DNA from 2 places in the Planococcus sp. BI3 genome. Region 1 is predicted to be linked to the other one. Evidence: riboswitches for the same ligand, from Rfam matches in the RefSeq annotation. Region 1 holds a riboswitch; the other holds the start of a gene.

Region 1 (5,104 bases):
GGAAACGCAGCAATTGGTTTCGTCTGACCGGATTCCTGAAGAAGTATCATTATTGAATGAGGATAAAATTCTTTTGTATAAAACATTGGACACCTGTACGGGAGACCAGAAGATGGTCATCATTATGCGGTTCTTCCAAGACTTGTCGATAGCGGAGACAGCAGATGTTCTGGGTTGGACTGAAGGCAAAGTAAAGACCACTCAGCATCGCGCAATCAAATCCTTGCGTGAAAAATTAATAGCTAAGGAAGGGGGAGATGAAGATGCCGAATAGCAAATGGACCGATGAAACCATCGAAGATTTGTTAAAGGATTTCCCCGCTATAAAAGATAACCGGCCAAAAGAAGAAGTTTATAATCGTCTGGCCCAAAAAGAAAAGGTTCAAAAACGTCCGAAAAGATGGCTGCCTTTGCTGGTGGCTGCATTGGCGTTCATAACGATCGGCATACTGGTAGCTGCCATCCTTAGCCAAAATGGGATGGATACCGCTCAAAATCCGGAAAATTCGAGCGATTCAACAGCGACTACAGTTGAAGAAAATGCCCAAGAAGAAGCTGAAGGTGGAGAATCCGGAACCGGAGAGCCTGGTCAATACTCCACAGCTCAAGTGGATATTCCGCTGCGGACAGCGGTTTATGAAGAAACTATTGGTGATCAGACATTGATGACCATTGGGCTGACCGAAAATGCTTTTGTGGTACCTGTGTCTTTCTTGATTCCCAATGAACAGGTGGCAGCTGCATTTGGAGGTGACACTCCGACCTCGCTTGATCTCTATCAAGAATATGCTGGGAAAATTGATGAAACGCTGCTTGGTTTTGATGAATACCATCCGTATATTGGATCCTTGGAACCAACGGCGACGGGTATTCGCCACCTGCTGCCGCAAGATCATCAATATGATCTGGCTTCTGCCAGTATCGGAGTTTATTTTAATACTCTGTCTGAGACATTTTCTGATGTCCCTGAAATTGAAGTAGCCAATGAAGATGGTTCAGCTGCAGAGTTTTCCGAAATCGGTCCTGTGGAGCCAATTGTTCCGGTGCAGGAAAACATTGCTTACTATTCCTTTGAATCTTCAAGTGGTGAAGTTTACCTTGTGCCCGGATATGATATGCCGTTTGCTTCAGTGAGCGACGCAATTGGAGCACTTGCAGAAAGCCCGAACGATTTTTACAGAGCCACAGTTCCGCAAAATGCAGATATTAAAGTGTCGGAGACGGATGGCCTTGTCCAAGTTGAATTTCAGAATTCCTTCGATTTGAACTCACTGGACACTCTGGAGGCAGTTCGAATGATTGAAAGCTTTGCGTTGACAGCTGACGCATTCGGCAAAAGAGTAGAAGTGGAAGGGCTGCAAACAGAAACCTGGAATGGTTTCGACTTCAGCCAGCCGTTGCCAATTCCGGTGGAACCTAATCTTCTGGTATGGCCGGTACAATAAGGAAAAGAGCGTTGTAAACAAATTTGTTTACAATGCTCTTTCTTTATACTAAGATTAGGGCATAACAAAATATCGATTCATCTTCGGGGCAGGGTGCAATTCCCTACCGGCGGTAATTGAACTCTGTTCATAAGCCCGCGAGCCGTAAAACGCAGGATTTGGTGAGACTCCAAAGCCGACAGTATAGTCTGGATGGGAGAAGGTGAAGGTGCGGACGTTTGTCGTTTACATGTAGACGGAACGCTTATTAAGTGTGCCTTTTCTCCCTTAAGTGCTTGTTGCTTAAGGGTTTTTATATGTAAAAGCGGGGTCCAAGCCTTTCTTCTGGTGAATCACGACAAGGAGAGAGGAATATGAAGAACAAGAAGTTGCAAACGATGATCGTTATTGGGATGTTGAGTAGTATTTCGTTTATTTTGATGCTATTCAACTTTCCGCTACCCGCTTTACCTGCTTTTTTGAAAGTGGACTTCAGTGATGTTCCGGCATTAATCGCAGCCGTTACAATGGGCCCGGTAGCAGGGATTTTAGTGGCATTCTTTAAAAATGTATTGGATTGGCTGTTTGCAGGAAGTCCAACAGGGGTTCCGGTTGGCCACATGGCAAATTTCGTGACAAGCATGTTATTCATTTTGCCGGTTTATTTTATCTATCACAAAGCAGCAACTAAAAAGGGTATGGCTTTCGGCTTAGCAGTCGGGACATTATCTATGGCAATCGGCATGAGCATTTTAAATTACTTCGTTTTCTTGCCGATGTACACGTATTTCCTTAACATGCCAGCTGAAACAGGCAGTATCCTGTTCGGCACCATCGTTCTGGGAATCCTACCGTTCAACTTAATCAAAGGCCTGCTCTTGACTGCAATCGTCCTGCTGATGTTCAGCAGCATGCACACGTGGATCGAAAAGCAGCGTTCCTATTATTTATCATAAAAAAGAAAAGCGTAAGCGCCCGTGTAGCTCTGCCGGGCATAAGGCGGACCAGCAGAGTGGCGCTCTTTGCCACGGCGCTGGGTTGGCTTATGACCCAAAGAGCTGGGCGCTGGAGTCTGGACAAAGAAAAGCGTAAGCGCCCGTGTAGCTCTGCCGGGCATAAGACGCTCTGGCGAAGCGGCATGTTTTCAGCCGCACAGCCAGAGTGGCTTATGACCCAAAGAGCTGGGCGCTGGAGTCTGGACAAAGAAAAGCGTAAGCAGCCGTTAAGCCCCGACAAGCGCTGGAAGCCTTACCGGTAATGGCGCTCTTTGCCACGGCGCTGGGTTGACTTATGACCCAAAGAGCTGGGCGCTGAAGTCTGGACAAAGAAAAGCGTAAGCAGCCGTTAAGCTGTGACAAGCGCTTTACATCAAAACAAAAAAGAAGGCGTTCAGCAGTGATAAACTGCCGAACGCCTTTTCTATTTGGATCAGTCTTCGTATTTTAAAGGGTCGCCTTCAAAAGATGAATCTGCAACTTTGATGGAATCTGTTGGACATCCTTCAAATGCATCTTCCATATCTTCCTCGAGTTCGTCTGGAACTTGTTCTGTCCCCATGTTATTATCTAAAATAACAAAAGCGATTCCTTCGTCATCGTAATCATAAATATCAGGTGCAGCGGCACCACAAGCACCACAAGCGATACAAGTATCCTTGTCGACAATGGTATACTTAGCCATATTGTTTTCCTCTCCTTTATCTCCGAACAAGTTCAGTTATGCTATCGTATTTATTCTAAAGGTGTTTGAGGAGTTTTTCAACCCAAAACCGCTAGGGGGCGCAAGCTTGTTATTTACCGAACTCATTTTAGCTATTATGAAGGCCGTCAATCGGCAACGTACCGTCTCTTCTCCCTATCATTTGATAAAAGGGAAGAAGTCCGGACAAACGATACAGGATATCGGCTATTTCGGCCTGTATCCTTATTTTGGCGTGTTGCCGAAACTTGATAAGAAAGCCTATGACCATGCGGTTCAGCACTTGTTTTCACAAGCTTATCTGTTGGCTAATGACCAAGTAGTCGATTTATCCGAAAAAGCCTTGGATTTGGACATTGCAGCCTCTCCGTTGAATGGCTGGAAATACCGCGGCAATGAGAATCTTTTTTTTAGCCGATTGTCACTAATTGTACAAACTTTATCTCATATTAGCCAGCAGGAAAAAACTTTTGATCCGATTGTCAGCAACGAAGAAATACAGAGCTGGGTAAAAAGCTATTTAAACCGGATACAGTTTCGCAATCTGGCAGTAGCCCAAAGGTTTACCGAAGAGCTTGTAGCTTCATTAACCGATACCGATATTTCTGAAACCCATAAAATGATACTAATGGAGCGTCTAACAGGTTTTGGATTGAGTGGGTTGACATGGCAGCAAATTGCAGCTTCCAAAAACCTCACCGTCATGGATGTTCAATTGATGGCTGTTGAAGCTCTGCACGGCTGGATGGCGGTAATTGAGCAGGCCAAACCCCCGCTCTTGATGGGTCTCATGGAAGGCATCATTCAGCAATCCTCATTGACAGAAACCGCCCAGCGTACAGAAAAACTGTTCGAGAGGGGATTTTCTTTAGAGCAGATCGCTTCTCTTCGCCAATTGAAAACCAGCACCATCGAAGATCATTTCGTGGAGCTGGCGATGAATGATCCTTATTTTAATTACACGCAGTTTGTAGATGCGGGATTATATGAAGCGATCATTGCTGAAAGCCGTCGCCGGAAAACAAAGAGATTGCGTGAAATCAAAGAGCATTTGCCGGAAGCCAGTTATTTTCAAATCCGCTTGGCTCTGGCGATTAGGGAGGAACAAGGATGAATCTGGATGAATTATTATATTCTGCCTACGGTTTTACTTCATTTCGTCCGGGACAGCGGGAAATCATTGAACGGATATTGGCTGGTGAAGACGTTATTGCGTTGCTGCCGACCGGAATGGGAAAATCAATCTGTTACCAGTTGCCGGCGAAAGTATTGCCGGACAGTATTCTGATTGTATCTCCTTTGTTGTCGCTGATGCAGGATCAAGTCGCTCAATTGAAAAAAATGGGCGAGAAATCAGTGGTCGCCATCAACTCGTTTTTAAAACCGGAAGATAAAGAGCGGATTTGGAGCAGCCTCGGCTCTTATAAATTTATTTTCATATCGCCGGAAATGCTTGTTCAGCCTTTTGTTAAAAAAAGGTTGCAGCAGCTCCGGATTTCGCTGCTGGTGGCCGATGAAGCTCATTGCATCTCCCAATGGGGATTTGATTTCCGGCCGGATTATTTGCGGATTTCAGAAATTCTTCCCGTCCTCAATTTTCCGCAGGTTTTGGCCTTGACTGCGACTGCGACAGACAAAGTCACTGAAGAAATAAAAAAATACCTTGAATTGGAACAACCTTATGTTTACAGCCATCCGATGGACAGAAAAAATATTGTCTATGATATAAAAAAATTCGAAGATAACCGGGAAAAGCTCGAATTTCTGAAGGGCTTTATTCAAAAATTCAACGGTCCCGGAATTATTTATGCAGGTACCAGAAAAAAGTCCCAGGAACTGTCTATGCTTTTGACAGAGCATGGCATTTCCTCAGCTTTTTATCACGGGGGAATGGAGCACCAGGACCGTGTTTTTGTCCAGCAGCAATTTCAAAACGGGGAGCTGCAATGGATCTGTTCCACAAATGCTTTTGGGATGGGTGT
Region 2 (5,104 bases), 1.1 Mb from region 1:
AATAATTGGCCTATCAAACTAGGTGCAGCAAAGGCGGACGCTGCAGGCCGGCAGCACGTTAAAAGCTGCCGGCTCTTTCCCCTAGCTTTACGGACAGTCACGCGCCCACTTCCAAAACCGGCAGATCTGTATTCCCCTTTATGGAATCAGCTCCAAATACGCGTCACAGAAGGAGTCCCTTGTTTTATAGTTACTTCATAGACGTCCGGATTCGTCAGCTTTCTCCACTCCGAAAATCCATAGCTTGAGTCCATGTGCTTCAGCAATAATCCGAGTAAGTTTCCATGAGTCACCGCTGCGGTTCTGTCCTTCATTTCATTTAAAACTTCCAGTGCGCGGGCAGTTGCTTCTTTTCCCGATTCGCCTCCAGCAAGTTTTAAATCTGCATCTCCAAAAGATTCCTCCAACTTTTCCATCCAGTCTGGTAAATCTTCAGAACTCAAAACGCGTTCTGCCAAGCGGTCATCAATTTCAATCGGCAAATCCAGCTGGTCGGCTGCCGGTTCGATCGATTGGATAGCGCGTGTAAAAGGACTGGAGATAAAATGAATCACTTGCTGCCCCTGCAAAAACTCCGCTAATTCCTGTGCCTGCTTGTGTCCCGTCAGAGTCAATTCTGCATCCGGTTCCTGCCCGGTTGCTTGGCAGTGCCTGATTAAATAGATTGTCTTGTCCATAATTCTCCCCCTAATCCAAACATCATTCCATACAGGTGCATACGACAGATCCGTAAAAATAAGTTCGCTTTTTTCTCTATTGGCAGGCTATCCATGATTCGACAGACCCAATGCTCTTATACATTCCATTCCCCAAAACCCATTTTTTAACCTCAAAAAAACCCCTGAGCAAAAGCTCAGGAGCCATGTATTATAATTTTTTCATAAGGTTCGCCATTTCGATGGCTCCAGCTGCTGATTCCCAGCCTTTGTTGCCGGATTTTGTTCCTGCGCGTTCGATAGCCTGTTCAATCGAGTCTGTCGTCAAGACGCCGAAAATGACCGGAATATTGGCTTGGTCACTGGCTCTTGATACGCCTTTCGCGACTTCGCTGCAGACAAAGTCGAAATGTGGAGTTGCGCCTCTGATGACTGTTCCTAACGTGATGATCGCATCATAGTTTCCGCTCATCGCCATTTTTTTGGCAACAAGGGGAATTTCAAAAGCACCTGGCACCCAGGCAATAGAGACATCGTCTGCTCCAACGCCATGGCGCTTCAAAGCATCTTCTGCGCCCCCAAGCAATTTACTCGTGATAAATTCGTTGAAACGTCCGACAACTATGCCGATCCGCAGTCCTTCACCGTTTAAATATCCTTCAAAATGTACAGTCATTCAGTTCCATCTCCTCTGGTAGATTAATAGGCTGTCGTGTTTTGATTTTTTAGCTGGTAGGATACCAGGTCTTTGATTGTAAGAATACCGAGGCCGAGACGCTCCGCCACTTTCAGCAAATCGTCCACCCGTGCCATTGTGCCATCAGGGTTCATGATTTCGCATATGACCCCTGCAGGAGATGATCCCGCAAGCTTCGCCAAATCGACAGCCGCTTCGGTATGTCCCGTACGATCAAGTACTCCTCCATCTTTCGCAATCAACGGGAAAATATGCCCTGGACGTTTAAAGTCTGTTGCCTTTGCATCCGCCTTCACCAAACTGGTGATCGTGTGCGAACGTTCAAAAGCACTGATTCCTGTCGTCGTATCCTTATGGTCAATACTGATGGTGAAAGCCGTGCCGAATTCATCCGTATTGTGGTCGGTCATTAAACCAATCTGCAAGCTTTGAGCGATTGACTGGGCAATCGGCACACAGATCAGCCCTCTTCCTTCAGTCGCCATCAAGTTGACGATCTCAGGTGAAGCAAACTCTGCCAACGCGATAAAATCGCCTTCGTTTTCTCTATCTTCATCATCGATGACGATGATGGCTTTGCCATTTTTCAAATCTGCAACGGCTTCTTCTACGGTGTAGAACATCTCTTCAGCGCCTCCTTTTAAAATCCGTTTTCCGCCAGCCAGCTTCTGCTGATTTTTGGTTCTGCTGTTTGAACACGTTCGGTGTATTTCGCCAACAGATCACATTCGATATTGACCTTTTCGCCAATGCCTTTTTCGCCTAACAGCGAATCTTCCTGTGTAGTTGGAATCAAGGAAATGGTCACCGTATTATGGCCAAGCGCAAAAATCGTCAATGAAGTGCCATCGACTGCGATTGAACCTTTCAGCATCATATACTTCATCAGCTGGGAATCCAGCTCAATTGTCTTGGTCACAGCATTCGCCTCTTTTTTCACTGAACGGATAACGCCGACGCCATCTGTATGGCCACTGACAAAATGGCCGCCGAAACGGCCGTTGGCTGGCATTGCACGCTCTAAATTTACGCGTCCGCCTGCTTTCAATCCGCTCATCGTCGAAGACTTGACCGTTTCCGGAATGACATCGACTGTAAACGTGTGTGAATTGAATGTAGAGACAGTCAAACAAACTCCGTTAATGGAAATGCTGTCTCCGCGCTTGATGTCCTCTAGGATCAGTGCACAGGAAATCGTCAATTCCATGGCCTGAGGTTTAGTACGGACTGACGCAACGTGTCCGACTTCTTCAACTATGCCTGTAAACATATCGGCACACTCCTCCGTTCGGGCCGAAAAAGCCTATTCAATTGGGGTCTTACGGGTAATTGGGTGTTTTCCACCATGGGGCGTATGGGTGGTGGGGAAAGGAATATTCTGAAGGTTACTCTGTGCATGTGCCCTGCTTCTTTGTCAAGATGGCTGGTTGTCCAGCAATTTTTCATACCTTGAAAAAGCTCTTTTTCCACGAAGGAAAGGAGCAGGATTAAAGACGGTCGCCTTGCAATTTCAGAGACTGGTCCCTGAAAAAAGTGTTTGGTCATACAAATTCCTCCTTTCAATTTCAACTCATTGAAAAGAAGAGGCACATAACGAAACCGATCTCTAGATTCTTCTCCCATCCAGACTGTAACTGTCGGTGCCGGAATTTCACCAGCTCCACCGTTTGGGCGTGCACCGCATAGTGGCCTATGCCTGCATTCGCCCAAACGGGTCACGGACTTGCAGTTTCCTGCTCACCGCCGGTAAGGAATTTCACCTTGCCCCGAAGAATTAGATTCGTAGTTTCGTCCCTTTCATAGTAGCATAGAAAGAAACTGAACCCCATAAATTCCAACTGATTATTTTTATCGAGCTTGCGTCCTGCTGCAGTCCAGCCCGCTTCTTCGCCAACACATCAGATCAAACGCCTGTAGGCAGATGGCAAGAAAATCGCCATGATTCCATTTATGCGTTCTATTCCCGTTTCAGAAAGGAAGATCCGTATGGCCCATCACCACCCAGTGAAAGGCATCGGCGTAGACGCCGAAACACGTTGTGCCCATTATCATTCACCCATTGACCGCATCGCCATCAAGTTTTTTTGCTGCCAGGAATATTTCCCATGCTTCGAATGCCATAGAGCTGCCGGCTGCGGAACACATCAGGTTTGGCCAAAAGGCCGTTTCCATGAAAAAGCGGTTTTATGCGGGACTTGCGGACATGAACTGTCTATTGACGACTATTTAGCCTGTGCATCAAAGTGCCCAAGCTGTTCTTCACCGTTCAATCCAGGCTGCAGCCTGCATAAGCACCTTTACTTCGAATAAATGCAAAAAAAGCCAAGCGGCTGCATTTCTGCTGTCACTTGGCTTTATTGGTATACAGGGACATGACGTATTGCTCGCCTTTAGAGCGCATAATCCGTCTGCCCGTGTCTTTAAACCCTGCTTTTTGATACAGGCGCTGAGCCGGTATGTTGCGGGCATTGACGCCGAGCACGACTTCATCAAAATCTGGAAATTCTGTTTCCATAAATTCCGGCAATGCATAGATTGAACCTGTTGCAATTCCTCTGCCCTGGTATTTCGGATTGACGGAAAATCCCCTCAACAGCAAAGCTTTCGGATTGTCCGAGTATTTCTTCCGGTCCTCCGATTCATCCAATTCGAAAAAACCGGCATCTTCTCCGCGCGCTTTGATGATGATGAAATGCTTTAATGGATCTTTAGCATCTTTTTCCACAATTTCTTTGGGCAACCGGGTAAACTCGAGTTGAACTGGCGGCAAATCATAATCAATCGACACTTTAGAGGAATAACGATGCAATGAAACTTCCTTTTTCTTAATCAACTTAAGCAGCCTCCTTGTTTGCGTTCACTGGCTGAAGTAATCAACTACCGTTGAATCCAAAAACTGGATAGGCGGCAATTGTATAGACCGGAAATTGCCTGCAATAAATCGCTTTTCCTCAGTTGCCTTATCCCTTTTCCAGTGTCACGACAACAATTTCCGGCAGGTTAAAGATACGTACAGGAAAAGTACTGTTGCCAAGTCCGCGGCTGACGACCATCTTCGATTTATCTTTTTCGAAGATCCCCTCTGTCACTTTCGGAAACCACCCTTGCCCCGGGGCAATCAAGCCGCCAATACCCGGAATACGGATCTGTCCGCCATGTGCATGGCCTGAAAAAACAACATCTACACCGTCTTCTGCATAGGTGGACAGGTATTCCGGACGATGCGCCAGCAACAATGTGAAATCGTCCGTCAGTTGTGCACGGTCGAGGCTATGCCGAGTGGCTTCATCCTCATGGATATCGGGCTCCATCAATGGATCATCGATTCCCGCAATCTGGATGGACTCCCCGTCTTTTTCCCATTGGACCGAATCATCCGCCAGAACCGTGACTCCACGTGCATTCAAAGCATCTGTAATCTCTTCCACCTTATTGGAAGCCACCTCATGATTCCCTGTCACGTAATACACATGACTCATCTCTACAAGCGCATCCACCAGCACCAAACTAGCATCCAAATCATAACGGTTGCTGTCCACAAGATCTCCAGTCAAAAAGATGGCGTCGGGTTCAGCCGCCTCCACCTTTTCGATCAACGACGATTGATTTCTACCGAAAGTCGCATTATGCAGATCAGATACCTGAACTATTCTCGATCCATCAAAAGCTTCCGGCAACTCCTCGGATGCTACCGTATATTCAGTGGTTTGTATCCACTTATTGCTGCTCCAAACTCCACCCCATACCACTA

The links. Region 1 has a riboswitch for FMN ahead of AC1MEO_RS01670 (ECF transporter S component). Riboswitches for the same ligand answer to the same signal wherever they lie in the genome.
Region 2: it holds a riboswitch for FMN, as region 1 does, so the genes downstream of both, ribE (riboflavin synthase) here and AC1MEO_RS01670 (ECF transporter S component) in region 1, are expected to answer to the same signal.

The regions. Positions count from the first base shown of each region.
Region 1 covers NZ_CM155266.1:332,984-338,087, forward strand. Annotated here, with positions in the region: gene sigX (RNA polymerase sigma factor SigX) at 1-274, shown strand, start outside; gene AC1MEO_RS01665 (hypothetical protein) at 264-1,445, shown strand; FMN riboswitch at 1,521-1,653, shown strand; gene AC1MEO_RS01670 (ECF transporter S component) at 1,799-2,380, shown strand; gene AC1MEO_RS01675 (ferredoxin) at 2,853-3,104, opposite strand; gene AC1MEO_RS01680 (YpbB family protein) at 3,211-4,236, shown strand; gene AC1MEO_RS01685 (RecQ family ATP-dependent DNA helicase) at 4,233-5,104, shown strand, end outside.
Region 2 covers NZ_CM155266.1:3,163,853-3,168,956, reverse strand. Annotated here, with positions in the region: gene AC1MEO_RS15900 (flavodoxin family protein) at 1-5, shown strand, start outside; gene AC1MEO_RS15895 (histidine phosphatase family protein) at 147-677, opposite strand; gene ribH (6,7-dimethyl-8-ribityllumazine synthase) at 868-1,332, opposite strand; partial or broken gene ribB (3,4-dihydroxy-2-butanone-4-phosphate synthase) at 1,374-1,976, opposite strand; gene ribE (riboflavin synthase) at 1,994-2,623, opposite strand; FMN riboswitch at 2,961-3,131, opposite strand; gene AC1MEO_RS15875 (CHY zinc finger protein) at 3,340-3,663, shown strand; gene AC1MEO_RS15870 (GNAT family N-acetyltransferase) at 3,698-4,186, opposite strand; gene AC1MEO_RS15865 (metallophosphoesterase) at 4,314-5,104, opposite strand, start outside.